Regions from separate parts of the Dehalobacter sp. DCM genome, predicted to be linked through region 1. Evidence: riboswitches for the same ligand, from Rfam matches in the RefSeq annotation. Region 1 holds a riboswitch; the other holds the start of a gene.
The links. A riboswitch is a leader RNA that binds a small molecule or an ion and turns the genes downstream of it on or off. The one in region 1 is predicted to bind cyclic di-GMP.
Positions count from the first base shown of each region.

Region 1 (8,051 bases):
TCCACCTCATCCTGGGCCCTCTTGGCTTCAGCGCTTTTGGCCGCAAAAGGGGAAAGCCGCTGAAATTCTTCTTGTTCCGTCCGCAACCGAATCTCCAAAGTCATTAACACCACCTTTTTAGCGATACAGCTGGGATAAACTGGCTTGAGGCCACAATTCCGCCACATGGCGGAATATTAAAAATCTGTACTTAGTGATTACCTGATTCTCAAAATCTATCCTCATAACGTTAATCTTAATATGTTAATTCAACGTTGAAAGCCAAATTCCTCCTTAAAGCATTAAATTGTAACACAAAACAGAGGCATATACAAAATACATTATATGCCTCATTTTAACCGATATTACTGGATTAACCGTTTCTTGGTCTTTTAAACGGCTGTTTCTCCAGTTTTTAAGTTTTTTGCTAGTTCTTCTTCCTCTTTCAATTTAGCCATTTTCTCTTTTTGGATCCGCTTGCTTTCTTCCCGTCGCAGGCGCCAAAGCGCACGTGCCTCTTCCTTTGCTTCCGCTGTCAGCTCTGTTCCGCAAGCCCGACATTTTGAGAATTCCATGTAGGCTCTATTTCCACAACCCGGGCACGTCATCCATTTAGCTTTGCAGCGTTCACAGTTCATATTCACGCAACCGGCATAGGTACACATCTTTCACACCTCTTTATTGCTCGTTTTATTCTCCATCTTTTCTTTCATTTCAGCCGAAGCTTTCTCCAGGTGTTTTCTTTCTTCTCGCTCCGCTTTTTTCTGCCGCCACAGGACGGACGCGGTATCCCTGGCTTCTTTGGTCAGCTCCGTTTTACAGATACTGCATTGTCGTAACATGATTCCCGTCTTTTCTCCACAGACAGGGCACTTCATCCATTTCGGTCTGCATTTTTCACAGTGTGCACTGACACAGCTACCATGTGAACACACGTCATGCTCGCTCCTCTTCTCAATGGTTGGCCATACGTGAATGGATAGGATTATACAAAAATATTATAGTCTTTTTTCTTACAAAATGCGAATAATCATCATGCAGGTTTTCTTCAGTCGATTATATAAGAAAATCTTGGCTACTAAAAAACTGTGTCGCCTTACTACTTTCTCGTAGTCTTGCGACACAGCTTATAAATCCAGTATCGGTTGATCACCCAATTATTGATTTATCTTTGTCTACTTGCTTTTCACTTTGAGCGCGGCTTGGGCAGCTGCCAGACGGGCAATCGGCACCCGGAACGGCGAGCAGGAGACATAATCCAGGTTGATTTCCTGACAGAACGCAATGGAGGCCGGATCGCCACCGTGTTCGCCGCAGATTCCGATCTTAATATCGGGGTTGGCTTTTCTTCCGGCACCAACGCAGGTTTTCATGATGCGGCCGACACCGTCTCTGTCAAGAACTGCGAAAGGATTAACCTCAAGAACCTTCGCATTGATATAATCCGGCAGGAATTTGCCTTCAGCGTCGTCACGGGAGAATCCGAGAACGGTCTGAGTCAGGTCGTTGGTACCGAAGGAGAAGAAATCGGCATAGGGCGCAATTTCATCCGCGGTTAGCGCCGCACGCGGGGTTTCGATCATCGTTCCGACTTTATAATTAATGGTGACACCTTGTTCTTTCATTACTTCCTGAGCAATCTCGTCCGCTTGTTGACGCAGGATTTCCAGTTCTTTGTGATGGATAACAAGCGGTATCTTCACATACGGATAGACGTCGACACCTTCTTTGACCAATCGGGCAGCAGCCTGGAAGATAGCCCGATTCTGCATCGCGTAGATTTCCGGGAAAGTAATGGCCAACCGGCAGCCGCGATGACCCAGCATCGGGTTCATTTCCTGCAGGGCGCGTACCTTTTTCAGCAGACTTTCTTTGCTCTTTATCGCTTCTTGGACCTTGGAATCGTTCAAGTCCGCAGTCAGTTTCAGCTTCTGGATCTCCATGGCCAGTTCTTCGCCGTCCGGCAAGAATTCATGCAGCGGGGGATCGAGCAGGCGGATGGTGACTTTCAGTCCCTGCATGGCTTTGAGGATACCGTAGAAATCGCTTTCCTGCATGGGCAGCAGTTCGGCAAGAGCCGCTTCCCGTTCCGGAAGGGTCTGCGCCAGGATCATTTTTTGGACGATGGGCAGACGGGCCGGATCCATAAACATATGCTCCGTTCGGCAAAGTCCGATACCCTGTGCACCGAATTCCCGTGATTTAGCGGCATCCGGTGGGTTATCGGCATTGGCCATAACCTGCATTGTCCGAATCTCATCCGCCCATTTCAGGATGGTCTGGAATTCGTCACTCAGTTCGGGATCTTTCATCGGAACAGAACCGCGGATAACTTGGCCTGTGGCGCCGTCGATGGTGATTTCCGAACTCTCGGTGTAGACGATATCGTTAACGGTCATGGTTTTTTCAGCTAAATTAATTTTCAGGGCATCACAGCCGCAGACAGCCGGTTTTCCCATGTGTCTGGCCACAACAGCAGCATGGCTGGTCATACCGCCGCGGCTGGTCAGAATCCCTTGGGCCGCAAGCATGCCGTGAATATCGTCGGGTGTTGTTTCGGTACCGACCAAAATCACTTTTTGACCGTCTTCACCCAGTCTCTGGGCGTCATCAGCATCAAAGACAATCTTGCCGGAGGCTGCTCCGGGTGAAGCAGGCAGACCGGTGGCGATAACATCCAGCTTCGCCTGGTCATCGATCCTGCGATGCAGCAGCTTATCCAGTTGCTGCGGATCGATACGTTCCACCGCTTCTTCCTTGGTAATCAGTCCCTCTTGGCATAATTCCACAGCGATGCGGATCGCAGCGGAAGCGGTGCATTTTCCGTTACGTGTCTGGAGTATGTAAAGTCTGCCTTTTTCGATGGTAAACTCAATATCCTGCATATTACGGTAATGATTTTCCAGGAGAGCGGCAATATCACAGAACTGTTGATAGATTGCCGGATTTTCACTCTGCAGACTGTCAATGGGCTGCGGTGTACGGATACCGGCCACAACGTCTTCACCCTGAGCGTTCATCAAATATTCGCCATAGAGATGTCTTTCGCCGGTGGATGGATTTCGGGTAAAGGCAACGCCTGTTCCGGAATCATTGCCCATATTGCCGAAGACCATGGACTGGACGTTAACGGCTGTGCCGTAGCTGTCTGGGATACCGTTGGCTTTACGGTAAACGATCGCCCGGTGATTATTCCAGGATTTAAATACAGCGGTAATCGCCTGTCGGAGCTGCTCATACGGATCATCCGGGAAAGGAACGCCCGTTTCCTGTTTGACCAGTTTCTTAAATTCAAGGACCAATTCCTGAAGGCTTTCCGGTGATAGCTCAGAATCATAACGGACACCTTGTTTATCTTTCACATCTTCCAAGATATTTTCAAATTTATGGCTGGAGATACCAAGAACGACATCGCCGAACATCTGGATGAAACGACGGTAGCAGTCATGAGCAAACCGGGGATTACCAGTTGCTTCGCTGACACCGTTTGCGGTATCCGGATTTAAGCCGAGGTTAAGAATGGTGTCCATCATCCCGGGCATGGAGATCCTGGCACCGGAACGAACAGAGACTAAGAGCGGATTTTGTGGATCACCGAATTTCTTGCCGCTTTGGTCTTCAACATCGCGAATCGCAGGCAAGATTTGTTCCCATAAACCCTCCGGCAGCTGTTCACCCTCTTCATAATATTCAAGGCAAGCTTCTGTCGTTATGGTAAAACCCTGGGGGACGCTCAGACCGATATTGGTCATTTCAGCCAGGTTTGCGCCCTTGCCTCCCAAGAGGTTTTTCATACCGGCACTGCCCTCACGAAATAAATACACATACTTCTTATCAACCATTACTCTTCAACTCCCCATTAATTGTTACTTTTTGCAGAATCAGGCTGGCGGTTTCCTCAACCGCCTTATTGGTGGTGTCTATGATAGTGCAGCCAATCTTTTTCATGATCTGTTTGGCGTAATCCAGTTCTTCCATAATTCTGTCAAGATTGGCGTAGTCCGCGGAGGGGCCAAGTCCGAGTGTTTTTAAGCGTTCACTGCGGATCTGGTTTAATTTGTCCGGACTGATGATGAGTCCGAACACTTTGTTTTTTTGGACCTGATATAACTCTCTTGGCGGGGATACTTCCGGTACCAGCGGGATATTGGCTGTCTTTATCCCCCGGTGGGCTAAATACATGCTGAGCGGTGTTTTGGAAGTCCGTGAAACGCCAATAAGCACAACATCAGCAAATAACATGCCCCGCGGGTCTTTGCCGTCATCATATTTGACTGCAAATTCTACCGCCTCTACTTTGCGGAAATATTGTTCGTCCAGACGGTGGGTAATATTCGGGATGTTCTTGGGTTGAAGTCCTGTTTTATGACCCAGTGCGGATATGAGAGGACTTAGGATATCGATCGTTGTCAGGTTCTTTTCCTTGGCCCGCTTTTCAATGTAGTTTCTCAAGTTGGTCAGTACGAGAGTATAAACAAGGATCGCCTGTTCCTCCACAGCCTCTTCCAGAATCTCGTCAATATGTGTTTCATCCTGGACATAAGGCACCCGGCGGATTTTTGTTTTAATACCGTTAAACTGGGCCGCAGCTGCCCGGCTGACAAATTCAGCCGTCTCTCCAATCGCATCGGAAATCACGTAGATTACCGGGATTTGTTCTGTCACCCATCCATCCTCCTCACTGATTGTATGGTTTCCTTCAGCATTTCATACCTAGTTCCACAAACAGGTTCGTGACATTGGTTTTTGTAAATCGGCCAATGACTTCATAGCTTTCCTGTCCATTCTCGTTGATATAGTTTTCGACGACGGGCAGCGAGTCTACCTGATGGTGAACAAGCTTCTTGGCGGCCTCGAGAACGGATTCATCAGCCGTTGCCATGATGATATTCGGCATCCGCGTCATGATGACGCTGATAGGAACCTGATGCAGATCCGTATGCCCTAACGAAGCCTTAAGAATATCTTTGCGTGAAACCATACCTTTTAGTTCATGCCTGTCATTAATGACGATCAAGCTTCCCACATTATTGGTGAACATCGAAACGACAGCATCGTAAATAGAGATCGATTCTTTAACCGATGCCGCAATCGATTTGAAATCGCCGACCCGGAGCTGCTGCATTCTTAACGCGATGGGTGAAGGTCCGGTGTCTTCGTTGTAGAAATAGCCAACACGCGGCCGGGCTTCCAACACGCCGGCCATTGTTAGGATTGTCAGATCAGGGCGCAATGTGGCCCTATTGGTTCTCAGCTGGCTGGCAATCTGTTCTCCCGTCATCGGACTGGTTTTTTTCACGAGTTCGACTATTTTTTCTTGGCGTTCCGAAAGCTGCATATCTTCTCACCTTCTGATCATCGGTAATTACAGTGTACCTTGGCTGACGCCAAGTCTGGCGGCAGCTCTAGCTGAACTTAGATATACCATCTCTCAATTGTGATTACATAATTATATCGATACACCTTAATAATATATCACATTTAAATATTATAGACCATTTCTGCTAAATGTACAGCCTAAAATTTACGTTTTTTGGTCGGAATGTGTTATATTATTTGTTGCTGTTGTGATATGCATTCAATAGCATCATCCCAAGGTGTCTATAGTAAATTGGACGGACATGTTAACAGAATGGAAAAATAATTTGTTTTTCATGAAATATTTCTTGAAGTTACTGCATTGGAAATGCTACAATTATTTTACAATTTTCACTAAATTACAATTAAATTAGAGCAACGACAATAGCAAACCTGGCGAAAGCCAGGGACGCAAAGCCATGGGTCTTCCGGATATTCCGATGACTGCCAGGCCGCCGAATCCGCTCAGGTTTGTTATTTATGTCGCCATACCCTTTTGTTGGCGATTTTTTGTTAACTCCATTTCAGAAAGGAAGAATACCGTTGCGCCAGATAAGTGTTAACCGGCTTCAACAAGGTGCTGTGCTTGGACGGACGATTTTCTCACACAGTGGGCGTGTCCTTCTCGGAAAAGGTGTCATGCTGACCCATTCTTATATCGACCGTTTAAAAGAGCTGGGTATCAGTATTGTCTATGTGGACGATGAGGAATCGAAAGATGTCGTCATCGAAGACGTTATTTCCGATGAAAGCCGACGGGAGGCCATTAACACCTTGGAGCATTTTGCGGAAGCAGTTAGGATCGGCAAAGAGCTTAGTGGCTTTCAGGTGAAGAAAGCGGTCAATAACATAATAGGAGATATTCTGTTTCAAAAAGATATCTTTATCAGCCTGACGGATATGCGCAGTTATGACAATCAGATCTATACGCATTCTGTGAGTGTTTGTGTCCTTTCCATCATCATCGGTAAGGCACTGGGACTGGATAAAGAAACTTTGGAAGCGCTGGCAACCGGTGCTTTGCTCCATGATATCGGAACCGTCAAGCTACCCAAGGATTTACTTGCTAAACGGGATGTCTTTACTGCCAAAGAAACTGAGCTGTACCAAACCCACACCATCCATGGCTATGATATCCTTCGTACCAAAAACGATTTGAATTTACTCAGTGCCCATATCGCGCTGCAGCATCATGAGTGGCTGAACGGCAGCGGCTATCCCCGTAAATTATCCGGTAACCGTCTCCATACCCTGGCCCAAATCGTCGGGCTGGCAGACTTCTATGATAACCTGGTTAATGACGGTCCAGGGCATAATCGGATCGTGCCCCACGAAGCCTGTGAAATCGTAATGGGGTGTGCCAATAAGCTGTATTCGCAGCAGCTGATTGTTACATTTTTAAAGCATATTGCTGTTTATCCCACAGGCTGCACAGTCAAACTGAGTACCGGCGAAGTCGGAATTGTTGTCGACCAAAACAAAAGTCTGCCGATGCGGCCAATCATCCGGGTTCTCATGTCCGATAAGGAGATGTCGCATGTTCAAGCCAAAGAATATAACCTGATCGAGGATCTGACGACCTTCATTGTGACTATGGTTGAGTAGACTGTTTTCAGGGGACAAATAATAAGTAAAAGTAATACTTTCTGACATACGAAGAAAGGCCGCTGTCTACGAGTAATTCGTTTGGCAGCGACCTGTATTAATATTAATTTGGTGTTCAGTATATTAACTGGAATAGAAATCGATACTGAGATTAAAAAACAACCTGAACCAATGGGGAAAATCCTGACACTTAGGCCAGCAGACTGAGATCACCCAAACAGCCCAGTGTATTGACACATTCCTTAAGCAGCCCTAAACGGGCATTTCTGACCGTAACGTCATCGTCCATGATCATGACATCCTCGAATAACTTTTCGATCAATGGAACGGCTTGCGCCGCAATGTGATAAGCTTGAGTGAATTCGGCAGCACGTAGGGCATCACTGACAAGGGGTGCTTTTTCCTTTAGGAGTGCGGCTAATTCGATTTCCGAGTTTTCCTTAAGATCAGCACTGTTCCATCCATCGGTGGTGGATTTTTTACTGAGGTTCATACAGCGGGTATAGGCATTGAGATAGGGAACAAAGTCATTTTGTTCTCTGTTCTTGGCCAGCGCTTGTGCTTTTTTCATCGTTCGGTATGGGATATCGGCGCCACCGGCAATCACCGCATCGATGATATCATAGCGCAGTCCGGATTCCTGCATAAGGTAACGGATTCGCTGCCCAAAGAAATCGATCAGGGCTGGTTCGATATCCGCTAAGGGTTCTAATGGAATACCTTGTTCCACAAAAATTCGATAAGAAGCTTCGATCAACTGCCGCAATGACAGATCAAGTTCATCTTGGATCAGCAGTCCAACGATACCCAGTGCTTGGCGTCTCAGCGCATATGGGTCTTGGGAGCCTGTCGGCTGAATTCCGATACCAAAAGATCCGACAATCGCATCCAGCTTATCGGCAATACTCACGACTTTTCCGGTATACGACACCGGCAGGACATCGCCGGCAAAACGCGGGCGGTAATGTTCCAGAATCCCAGCGCATACTTCTTTCGGTTCACCGTTTCCTGCGGCATAATAAGCGCCCATGATCCCCTGCAGTTCAGGAAAATCATAGACCATATGCGATACGAGGTCCGCTTTGGCTAATAGCGCCGCACGGTCGACC
Region 1 covers NZ_CP092282.1:3,968,066-3,976,116, forward strand. The annotation lists gene LPY66_RS18575 (deoxyguanosinetriphosphate triphosphohydrolase) at 1-104, opposite strand, end outside; gene LPY66_RS18580 (hypothetical protein) at 372-644, opposite strand; gene LPY66_RS18585 (hypothetical protein) at 648-914, opposite strand; gene ppdK (pyruvate, phosphate dikinase) at 1,155-3,821, opposite strand; gene LPY66_RS18595 (pyruvate, water dikinase regulatory protein) at 3,814-4,644, opposite strand; gene LPY66_RS18600 (helix-turn-helix transcriptional regulator) at 4,679-5,317, opposite strand; cyclic di-GMP riboswitch class I at 5,714-5,797, shown strand; gene LPY66_RS18605 (HD-GYP domain-containing protein) at 5,881-6,942, shown strand; gene glyS (glycine--tRNA ligase subunit beta) at 7,133-8,051, opposite strand, start outside.

Region 2 (8,051 bases), 180 kb from region 1:
TTCCGCTCCTGCTGACGGACACCAAAAAAGTCCCGACAGAAACCCTGAATGCCTTAAAGAAAATGGGTGTCACCGAAATCACCCTAATCGGCGGTGAGAGCGCCATCAGCAAAGACATAGCGACTCAACTGCAAGCAGCCTCTTATAACGTAACCCGGATCAGCGACCTGGATCGCTATAAGACCAATGTGGCCATCTTAAACACTCTTCCTTTTAATAAAGATAAGATCATCGTAGCCACCGGCGATAACTTCCCGGATGCCCTGGCCGGATCCGTCCTGGCAGCCCGGAATAATAATCCGATCCTGCTGGTACCCAAAGACGAAAATAAACTGCTCAATACGCCAACCGCATCCTATATTAATACGAACCGCAGCAGCGTCAGCAGTTTCTATCTGCTCGGCGGCTGGGATGTGATTAATCCGAAAGTGCAAAATATAATACGAACAGGAAAAATTACTTCCCGTATCTCCCTGCAGTTCTGGGATGGCTATGCCAGCACGTCAACTTACGAAACACAGCTTTCTTATGTGCCCGGCTACGTCGGGGATTATATCGATATATTAGTTCCCAATTTTTTGGGAGCTAGACAGAGTGACGGCAGTATTACCTCTATTAACCCGGATGGCAGTTTTGCCTATCGTTTCAGTAGTTCTGATATACCCAAATACCTTGTTTCCTTGGGGCAGAGCAACGGTGCCCGTGTGGTTCCGATGGCCATGGCCAGCGGCAGTACCGCTGACAAAATGCTGCAGGACCCCGTGAAACGCAGTACATTTGCCGCCAGTGCCTTAAAGGTAGTAAAAGAAACCAATGCGGATGGTATTTTAATTGATATGGAAGCGTTATCGGAAAAATCCGAAGCAGGGCTTACCAGTTTAATGCAGGAGCTCTATGCCAGCCTCCACCCCATTGGCAAGCTGGTGATGGTCTCTGTCATGTCCAAAACAGATCCTGCCGTGGAATGGTGGTATGACGAGTATAATTACGCGGACCTGGCTCAGTACACCGACTATATCCAAATCATGACTTATGATTACTCGACCTCCCAACCCGGACCCATCGCACCGCCGGATTGGATGAAGAAGGTCATATCCTATGCCGTGACCGAGATCCCTTCGGAAAAGATTCTGATGGGCGTTCCTTATTACGGCAGAGCTTGGCGCAAGGATACCACCGATCCGACAAAATGGCTCTATAAAACGTTTGGCTGGGCAATGGCCACGCAAACGGCAGAACAATGCGGTGCAACGATCACCCGTTACACAACCCTGACAGACCCGGTGGGCATCCCCACTTTCAAGTATACCGATGAGAACGGCTATAACCGGACCTGTTATTTTGATGACCGTCTCAGTTGGAGCGTGAAACTGGATATCATGGATCAATACAATCTGGGCGGAATCGGCGGCTGGTCCATGGGATGGATCAACACGGTCAGCTCGCCGGAGCTCTATCCGCTGTTAAAGGAAAGAGTCTAAGCAGTAATATATCAATAGGTTATGGCAAATTATTGAAAATATTTTAAGAAAATGATTGCATTCACTCAAAATATGGATTATAATGACTTTACAAAGCGATAATAGCAAACTTGTCGAAAGGCAAGGACGCAAAGCTACGGGCCTAAATCCTTCGGGATATGGTCGCCGGGTTGCCGAAAGTGGAGTTAATAGGTAAAGATAACACCTGATTCGGCATCCGAGTCAGGTGTTTTTTCTGTTCATGAAACAACACCATCAAACTAAATAACAGCAAAACGATACTGGCAAACCCGTCGAAAGGCGGGGACGCAAAGCTACGGGCCTAAATCCTTTGGGGTATGGTCGCCGGGTTACCGAAAGTGCAGGACAGCAGTCTATGCTGTTTAAACGCCCGCTTTAGGTGACCCCCGAAGCGGGCGTTTATATTTTCAAGATTTGACGAGCAAGTAGAAGGAGGATACATATGTTTAAGAAAAATATCACCGTAAAAGTAATCGCCGTTATTCTGACCGCCTTGTTTTTCCTGCCGCTGGGCAGTGCCAAAGCAGAGGCAGCATACAGTATCGGTTTTCAGACTGAAACGGTACAAGTGACTTCTCCTTCAGCCAATAATCTCCAATATGACCGGTCCTTTACCATTGCCGGAACAAGCTCCTTGCGCTCTGTCTGGGTATGCCTGCGCGGTCCGGCCGGTGAGATCACCACCTATCCGATCACCGTTTATAATGGCTCATTTTCCAAAGAAATCTGGCTGCGCTTCGGTGCAGGTACTTATACCGTCTGGGTTGGCGACAATAACAAGCAATTTGACGGACGCATCCGTTTTGAAGTGCAAAATACATCCACAGACGATTATTTCAATCTGACGCCATCCGGTCTGGTCAACAGCGATAATAAAGCCGTTATCAATCTTGCCAATTCTCTGACCACCGATAGCATGACCGAAATGCAGAAAGTCAAAGCGATCCATTCCTGGGTTACCAAGAATATCAAGTACGACACCCAAGCCTACTACGCCGGGAAAATCGGCAATTACTCCGCCACGGATGTTATCAACAGAAAACTGGGTACCTGCCGTGACTATTCCTTCGCTTTCGCAGCCTTATGCAGAGCCTCCGGCATCGAGACCCGGGTCGTATACGGAAATGCCTGGAGCAGTTCCCAAAAGAAATATGAATTGCATGCCTGGAATGAAGTTAACGTTGACGGCGAATGGCTCAGTGTCGACACCACTTGGGATGCCGGCTATATCAAAAACAGCAAATTCGTTGTCGCCAGCACATCAAAATATATCGGTATGAACCCCGCAACATTCAATAAGACACACCAGCTGACGAAAGTAACGCTTTACTAATAAATCATTGACTATCCGGAAGATATCATAATAACATAACAATTAACATTGACCATAGACTACTCATATACATTTCCACTGAAAGAAGCCGCTGCAAACGCAGCGGCTTTCTTTTAACTCTTAAAACAAATCATACAAATCAAACATACAAAACCAACATTCAAAAACATAAGATCAGGCAAAGCAATGTATGCCAGCGTCAGCGGAGCAGGATAGTTTTTTATTCCTTATTAAAATAATCACTGATATTCTGGTTCGCCACAATCGGCTGATACCGCGCACGCAAAACAACTTCATTCTGCCGGGTCAGTTCACGGAAGGCCATCTCGATACGACCCACAACCATCTTCGTATTCTCCGCATTGATTCCCTGAAGGATCAGAATGTACTGCAGTTCGCCCCACATCGCACAGACGTCACCTTTACGCAGGCTTCTGGCTAAGATATCTTTTAAGATCGCAAACGCTTTGTCGGCGCGGCTCCGATCCAATTCCGCCCTGCCGCTCAGCTGGAGAGATAAAAGCACGGTAAACACGGATTGCCCGTTACGTTCCACACGGCGTCTTTCCAGATCATAGATAGACTTAAAGGTCTCTTTATCGCAGAAGAACGGTCCGCTGTCGTCATTGCTGCTGGTCATTTCCTCCTGCACGGAGTCAATATCCGCCCGGGCAGATTTATCCTTGGCGGTGATCCGGTTGTACAGATTCTTCAGTTCGGCCGACGGCCGGACACCAAGCTCCTGATACAGCTTACTGGTTATGTATTCATAGTTCTGGCGGGCATCCTTTACTTTTCCCTCTTTCAGCAGGGCTTCCATCAGCAGAATGTGAAATTCCTCTTCCAGAGGCTCGTTTAAAATAACTTTTTCACACACTTCAATAATTGCTTTGACCTGGCCCCGATCATTCAGCAGGGCGCAGTAATCTTCCATCGCCTGGAGATATAAGCGGCGATAGTGATTTCGGAGCGGGATCGTCCATTCGGTATACATGGACTCCGACAGGTAACACCCTTGATACATGGCGAGTATGCTCTGGTAGCAGCTCAGGGCTTTTTCGAGATCGGACCCATTGCTCATTTTGGCTGTGGCATAATTCTTCTCGAATTCGTCGATATCCAGCTGGAAATTGGCATCCGGATTCCAGCCATAACAGCCATGGGAGTAAATAATCAATTGGCTGTCATTGTCTTTGGCATCGGCTTCATCCGGTTCCCCTTTGTTTAATTCTTTACGCAGCCGATAAATCATCGTCCGAAACGCTTTATTGGAATACTCGTAGTCTTGATCCGGCCACAGCGTTTCCTGGATGGTTTCCGGCATGATATTTTTACCGCGATTGGTTATAAAGTACTTAAAAAGATCCCACATCTTCTGCGATTTATGGGATTCTGCAGACAAAACAGTACCGCCTCGTTTGACAGAAAACTGCCCAAAGGTACGGATGATGATCCGATCATCTTTATATGGTTTTTGGTCGGTTTCAATTGCATGTATCATTTTTTTCTTCCATACCCATAATTTTACTATTTGTGTTAATTTATTATATATTAACTCATTTGTTTCTACAATACAGCTTTTAATCCAAGCAAACAAAATTTAATCCGATTAAACCAACTGGTTTCGACATTATTTTTTGTCGGTTATCTTCTCCAGTTCGGCCCTGACTGCAAGCCGTTCTGTCTTGGTGTGGCACGTCGTCAGCGTCAATACGTTTTCCTCGGTAGGTTCGATCAGACTCCAGTCATTGATCGCGATGGGTTTGACGGTTTCCACCAGATACGTATACACTTTCGTTTTATAGGTAATGTAGATAGGGTCGCCAGCCTGTAATTTGTAGAGATTGCGGAACCACGAGCCATACATGTTCTTATGGCCGGCAACGGCTGTGTTTCCCTTACCCGGCAATGCCGACTCGACGTACCATCCGGGTCCGTCAGCCAGTGACGCTTGGGTCGTACCCCGGACGACAACCGCGGAGATATTGATATCCGGAATATCAATAAACATCATGGCATCGATTTTTCTGGGAGGCGCCTGGACTTTAACCGGTGCGGTATTTTCGACTACAGGCGATTCCGTGGTGGCCGCTTCGGTGTCGGTCTGATCAACCGCCGCGATCTGCGCATTAAGTTCTTTTTCCAGCTGCGCCTGCAAGTAATATGCTTTCACGTTCGTATACAGCGGATAAAGGCACACAAGAATCCCGATAATGATTAGCGCAATCGATATCCTGTTGATGCTTTTTTTACTTCGCAATCCCATTCCTACCCCTCCGGATTCTTAAAAGCTCGCTCCATTCACTTTATGACACACGCACCATTCTCATTACGTCATACTCATTACGTCATAGCAAGGATCCTGGGTAAGAAAAGTCCGGGATGGATAAAGTACCCCGGACTTATGATCTTACTTTGATTATCGGTGTTTATTGCATTTTCATCAAGACTTTTTTTCATTTGTCAATGTCATTTTTATCATTTATTGTTATTGAATTCTCTAGGGCGTCTCTTCAAGACTTTTATCTATTTCTGAAACTTCCGCAGCAGGGCGCCTGCGCCTGCTATTACTGACCCTGTCAACAGATAGGCCACAGTATTTCCGCCGGTTTTCGGCAATTCTTCGGTTTCAGGGACGAAGACATCGTCTTCTGTTGGCACGACAATGACTTCATCAGCCGGTGCCGCCGGTGTCTCTTCTGTAGGTGCTGTCTGTGTTTGATCAGTACCCTGACACTAAGGGGTATTTTCCCCGGCTACATTGTCTGTCCTACAATAATTTGGTATGATTAGAGAAGAATTCGGCATATTATCGCGCTTCGAATTCGCATACGTCCCATTGAAAGGTCGGTTACAGTGAACATCTGGGTTTTTAATCATTACGCGACCACTCCCTCTAATGTGGGGGGCACCCGCCATTATGACCTGGCATCCGCACTGCTTAAAGAAGGTCATCGTGTGACTATCTTCGCCTCATCGTTTAATCACTTTGAAAAGCGAGAAACCCGTGCTTATGACCAGGGTGCTTCTTTCTGCAAAGAGACGATCAACGGCATTGATTTCATCTGGATAAAGACTGCGAATTACCATGGTACGGTCAAGCGGCTGCACAACATTTTGAATTATACCTTTCGCGGGTATCGCGCCGCTAAAAAGGAATTAATGGCCACCATTCCGGATATAGTTATTGGTTCCAGCGTGCATCCGTTGGCTGCTTACATAGCCTATCGCATAGCGAAGCGCGCCAAGAAACCGTTTTATTTTGAAGAACGGGATCTCTGGCCCCAGACCTTCGTTGATTTTGGCAAGTTGAGCCGGAATAATCCGATTGCCCGGCTGTTATATTTTTTTGAAAGGCACTTGTATCTTCAAGCGACAAAGATTATTGTCCTCTTCGATAAAGCCATCGACTATGTGGTTTCCAGAAACATCGACAGAAATAAAGTTATCCATATCCCCAACGGCGTCGTTTTAGACAACTACAACACCATGGTTGCAGATACCGTGGTGGCCCAAGCTATTCAGTCTTATCCCTACACGGTTATTTATACCGGATCCCATGGGATTGCCAATCACCTGGAACCCTTAATTGAAACCGCAAAATTGCTCCGGGATCACACCGATATTCACTTTCTCCTTGTCGGCGACGGTTTAGAAAAGAATAATCTGATCCGGCTGGCACAAGGGTATCAATTACAGAATGTCACATTCCTCCATCCGATTCCCAAGGAAAAGATACCTTACCTCTTAAGCCTAGCTGATCTGTCATTTATTTCTATGAAAAAATCCCCCTTGTATCAATGGGGATTTAGCATGAACAAGCTCTATGATTATATGGCTTCCGGTTTGCCGATCATGATGCATGCCAGTAAAGAAATCGTGGGTGATTTCAGTGATATTGACGGCGTCACTCTGGCCGAGACACCGGCACAGTTGGCCCAGCAGATCCTCCAACGAATCTATGATGACGATTATAAGCTGAACGCCGGAAATTCGCTGAAAGACTATGTAGAAAAGAATTATTCCTGGGAAAAACTAGCGTTAAGACTGGAATCTCATATGCAAGCTGACTGCAACCAAGGAGTAACGCATGCTTAAACGGTTATTTGATATTGTCCTTTCGATTATCGGATTAATCATCGCCTCCCCTTTTCTCCTGATTACGGCACTGGTGATTAATAGAAAGTTAGGATCTCCGGTAATATTTACCCAGCTTCGTCCCGGTTTACACGGCAGACCCTTTCATGTTTACAAATTCAGAACCATGACCGATGAACGTGACGAAAACGGCGAGCTCCTGCCCGATGCCATGCGTTTGCCTAAAACGGGGAAAATCATCCGTAAGCTTAGTCTGGATGAACTGCCCCAACTGGTTAATGTCTTAAAAGGCGATCTGAGCCTCGTCGGCCCCCGTCCTTTACTGATGGAGTATCTGCCTTTATATACGCCGGAACAGGCGCGGCGTCACGAGGTAAGACCCGGGATCACCGGTTGGGCGCAGGTAAACGGCCGCAATGCCATCAGTTGGGAAGATAAATTTACCTTGGATGTCTGGTATGTCGATCATCAATCCCTATTACTCGACCTTAAAATTCTTTTCATGACCGTCTTCAAGGTATTCCGTTCCGAGGGGATCAGTCAGGACGGACAGGCTACCATGGAGAAGTTTAAAGGAACGAAGAAAGAGGAAGGAACTGCCCATGACTAAACTCATCCTAATCGGGGCCGGAGGTCACAGCAAGGTGATCAAGGATATCGCCGATGCGGGCAATTCGTATCACGTGCATGCCGTCCTCGATGATTTCCGCGAAGACACAACGATTGTTAATGATGTTATTTATGCCAATACATCATTTATGGAGACCCTTGATTGGACGCAGTCGGACGGCTATCACTTCTGTATCGCCATTGGCAATAACGCGGCACGCAAAAAAATAGTCGAAAGGTTATCGATCCCTCTCGAACATTACGCTGTACTTATTCATCCCAGTGCTGTCGTCAGTCTATCCGCCAGAATCGGCTTTGGTACTGTCGTCATGCCTCAAGCTGTGATCAATGCCGATGCTATTCTTGGGAACCATTGTATTGTCAATACCGGGGCAGTGGTAGAGCATGATAACCGCTTGGGAGATTACGTGCATATCTCGCCGAATGCCAGCTTATCGGGAACCGTGAGCGTCGGTGAAGGGACACATATTGGGTCAGGTGCTGTGATT
Region 2 covers NZ_CP092282.1:4,151,476-4,159,526, forward strand. The annotation lists gene LPY66_RS19375 (cell wall-binding repeat-containing protein) at 1-1,481, shown strand, start outside; cyclic di-GMP riboswitch class I at 1,575-1,659, shown strand; cyclic di-GMP riboswitch class I at 1,755-1,839, shown strand; gene LPY66_RS19380 (transglutaminase domain-containing protein) at 1,945-2,835, shown strand; gene LPY66_RS19385 (BTAD domain-containing putative transcriptional regulator) at 3,056-4,336, opposite strand; gene LPY66_RS19390 (sortase) at 4,466-5,101, opposite strand; gene LPY66_RS19395 (LPXTG cell wall anchor domain-containing protein) at 5,362-5,496, opposite strand; gene LPY66_RS19400 (glycosyltransferase family 4 protein) at 5,692-6,933, shown strand; gene LPY66_RS19405 (sugar transferase) at 6,926-7,543, shown strand; gene LPY66_RS19410 (acetyltransferase) at 7,536-8,051, shown strand, end outside.
Region 2: another riboswitch for cyclic di-GMP. It lies ahead of LPY66_RS19380 (transglutaminase domain-containing protein); the one in region 1 lies ahead of LPY66_RS18605 (HD-GYP domain-containing protein).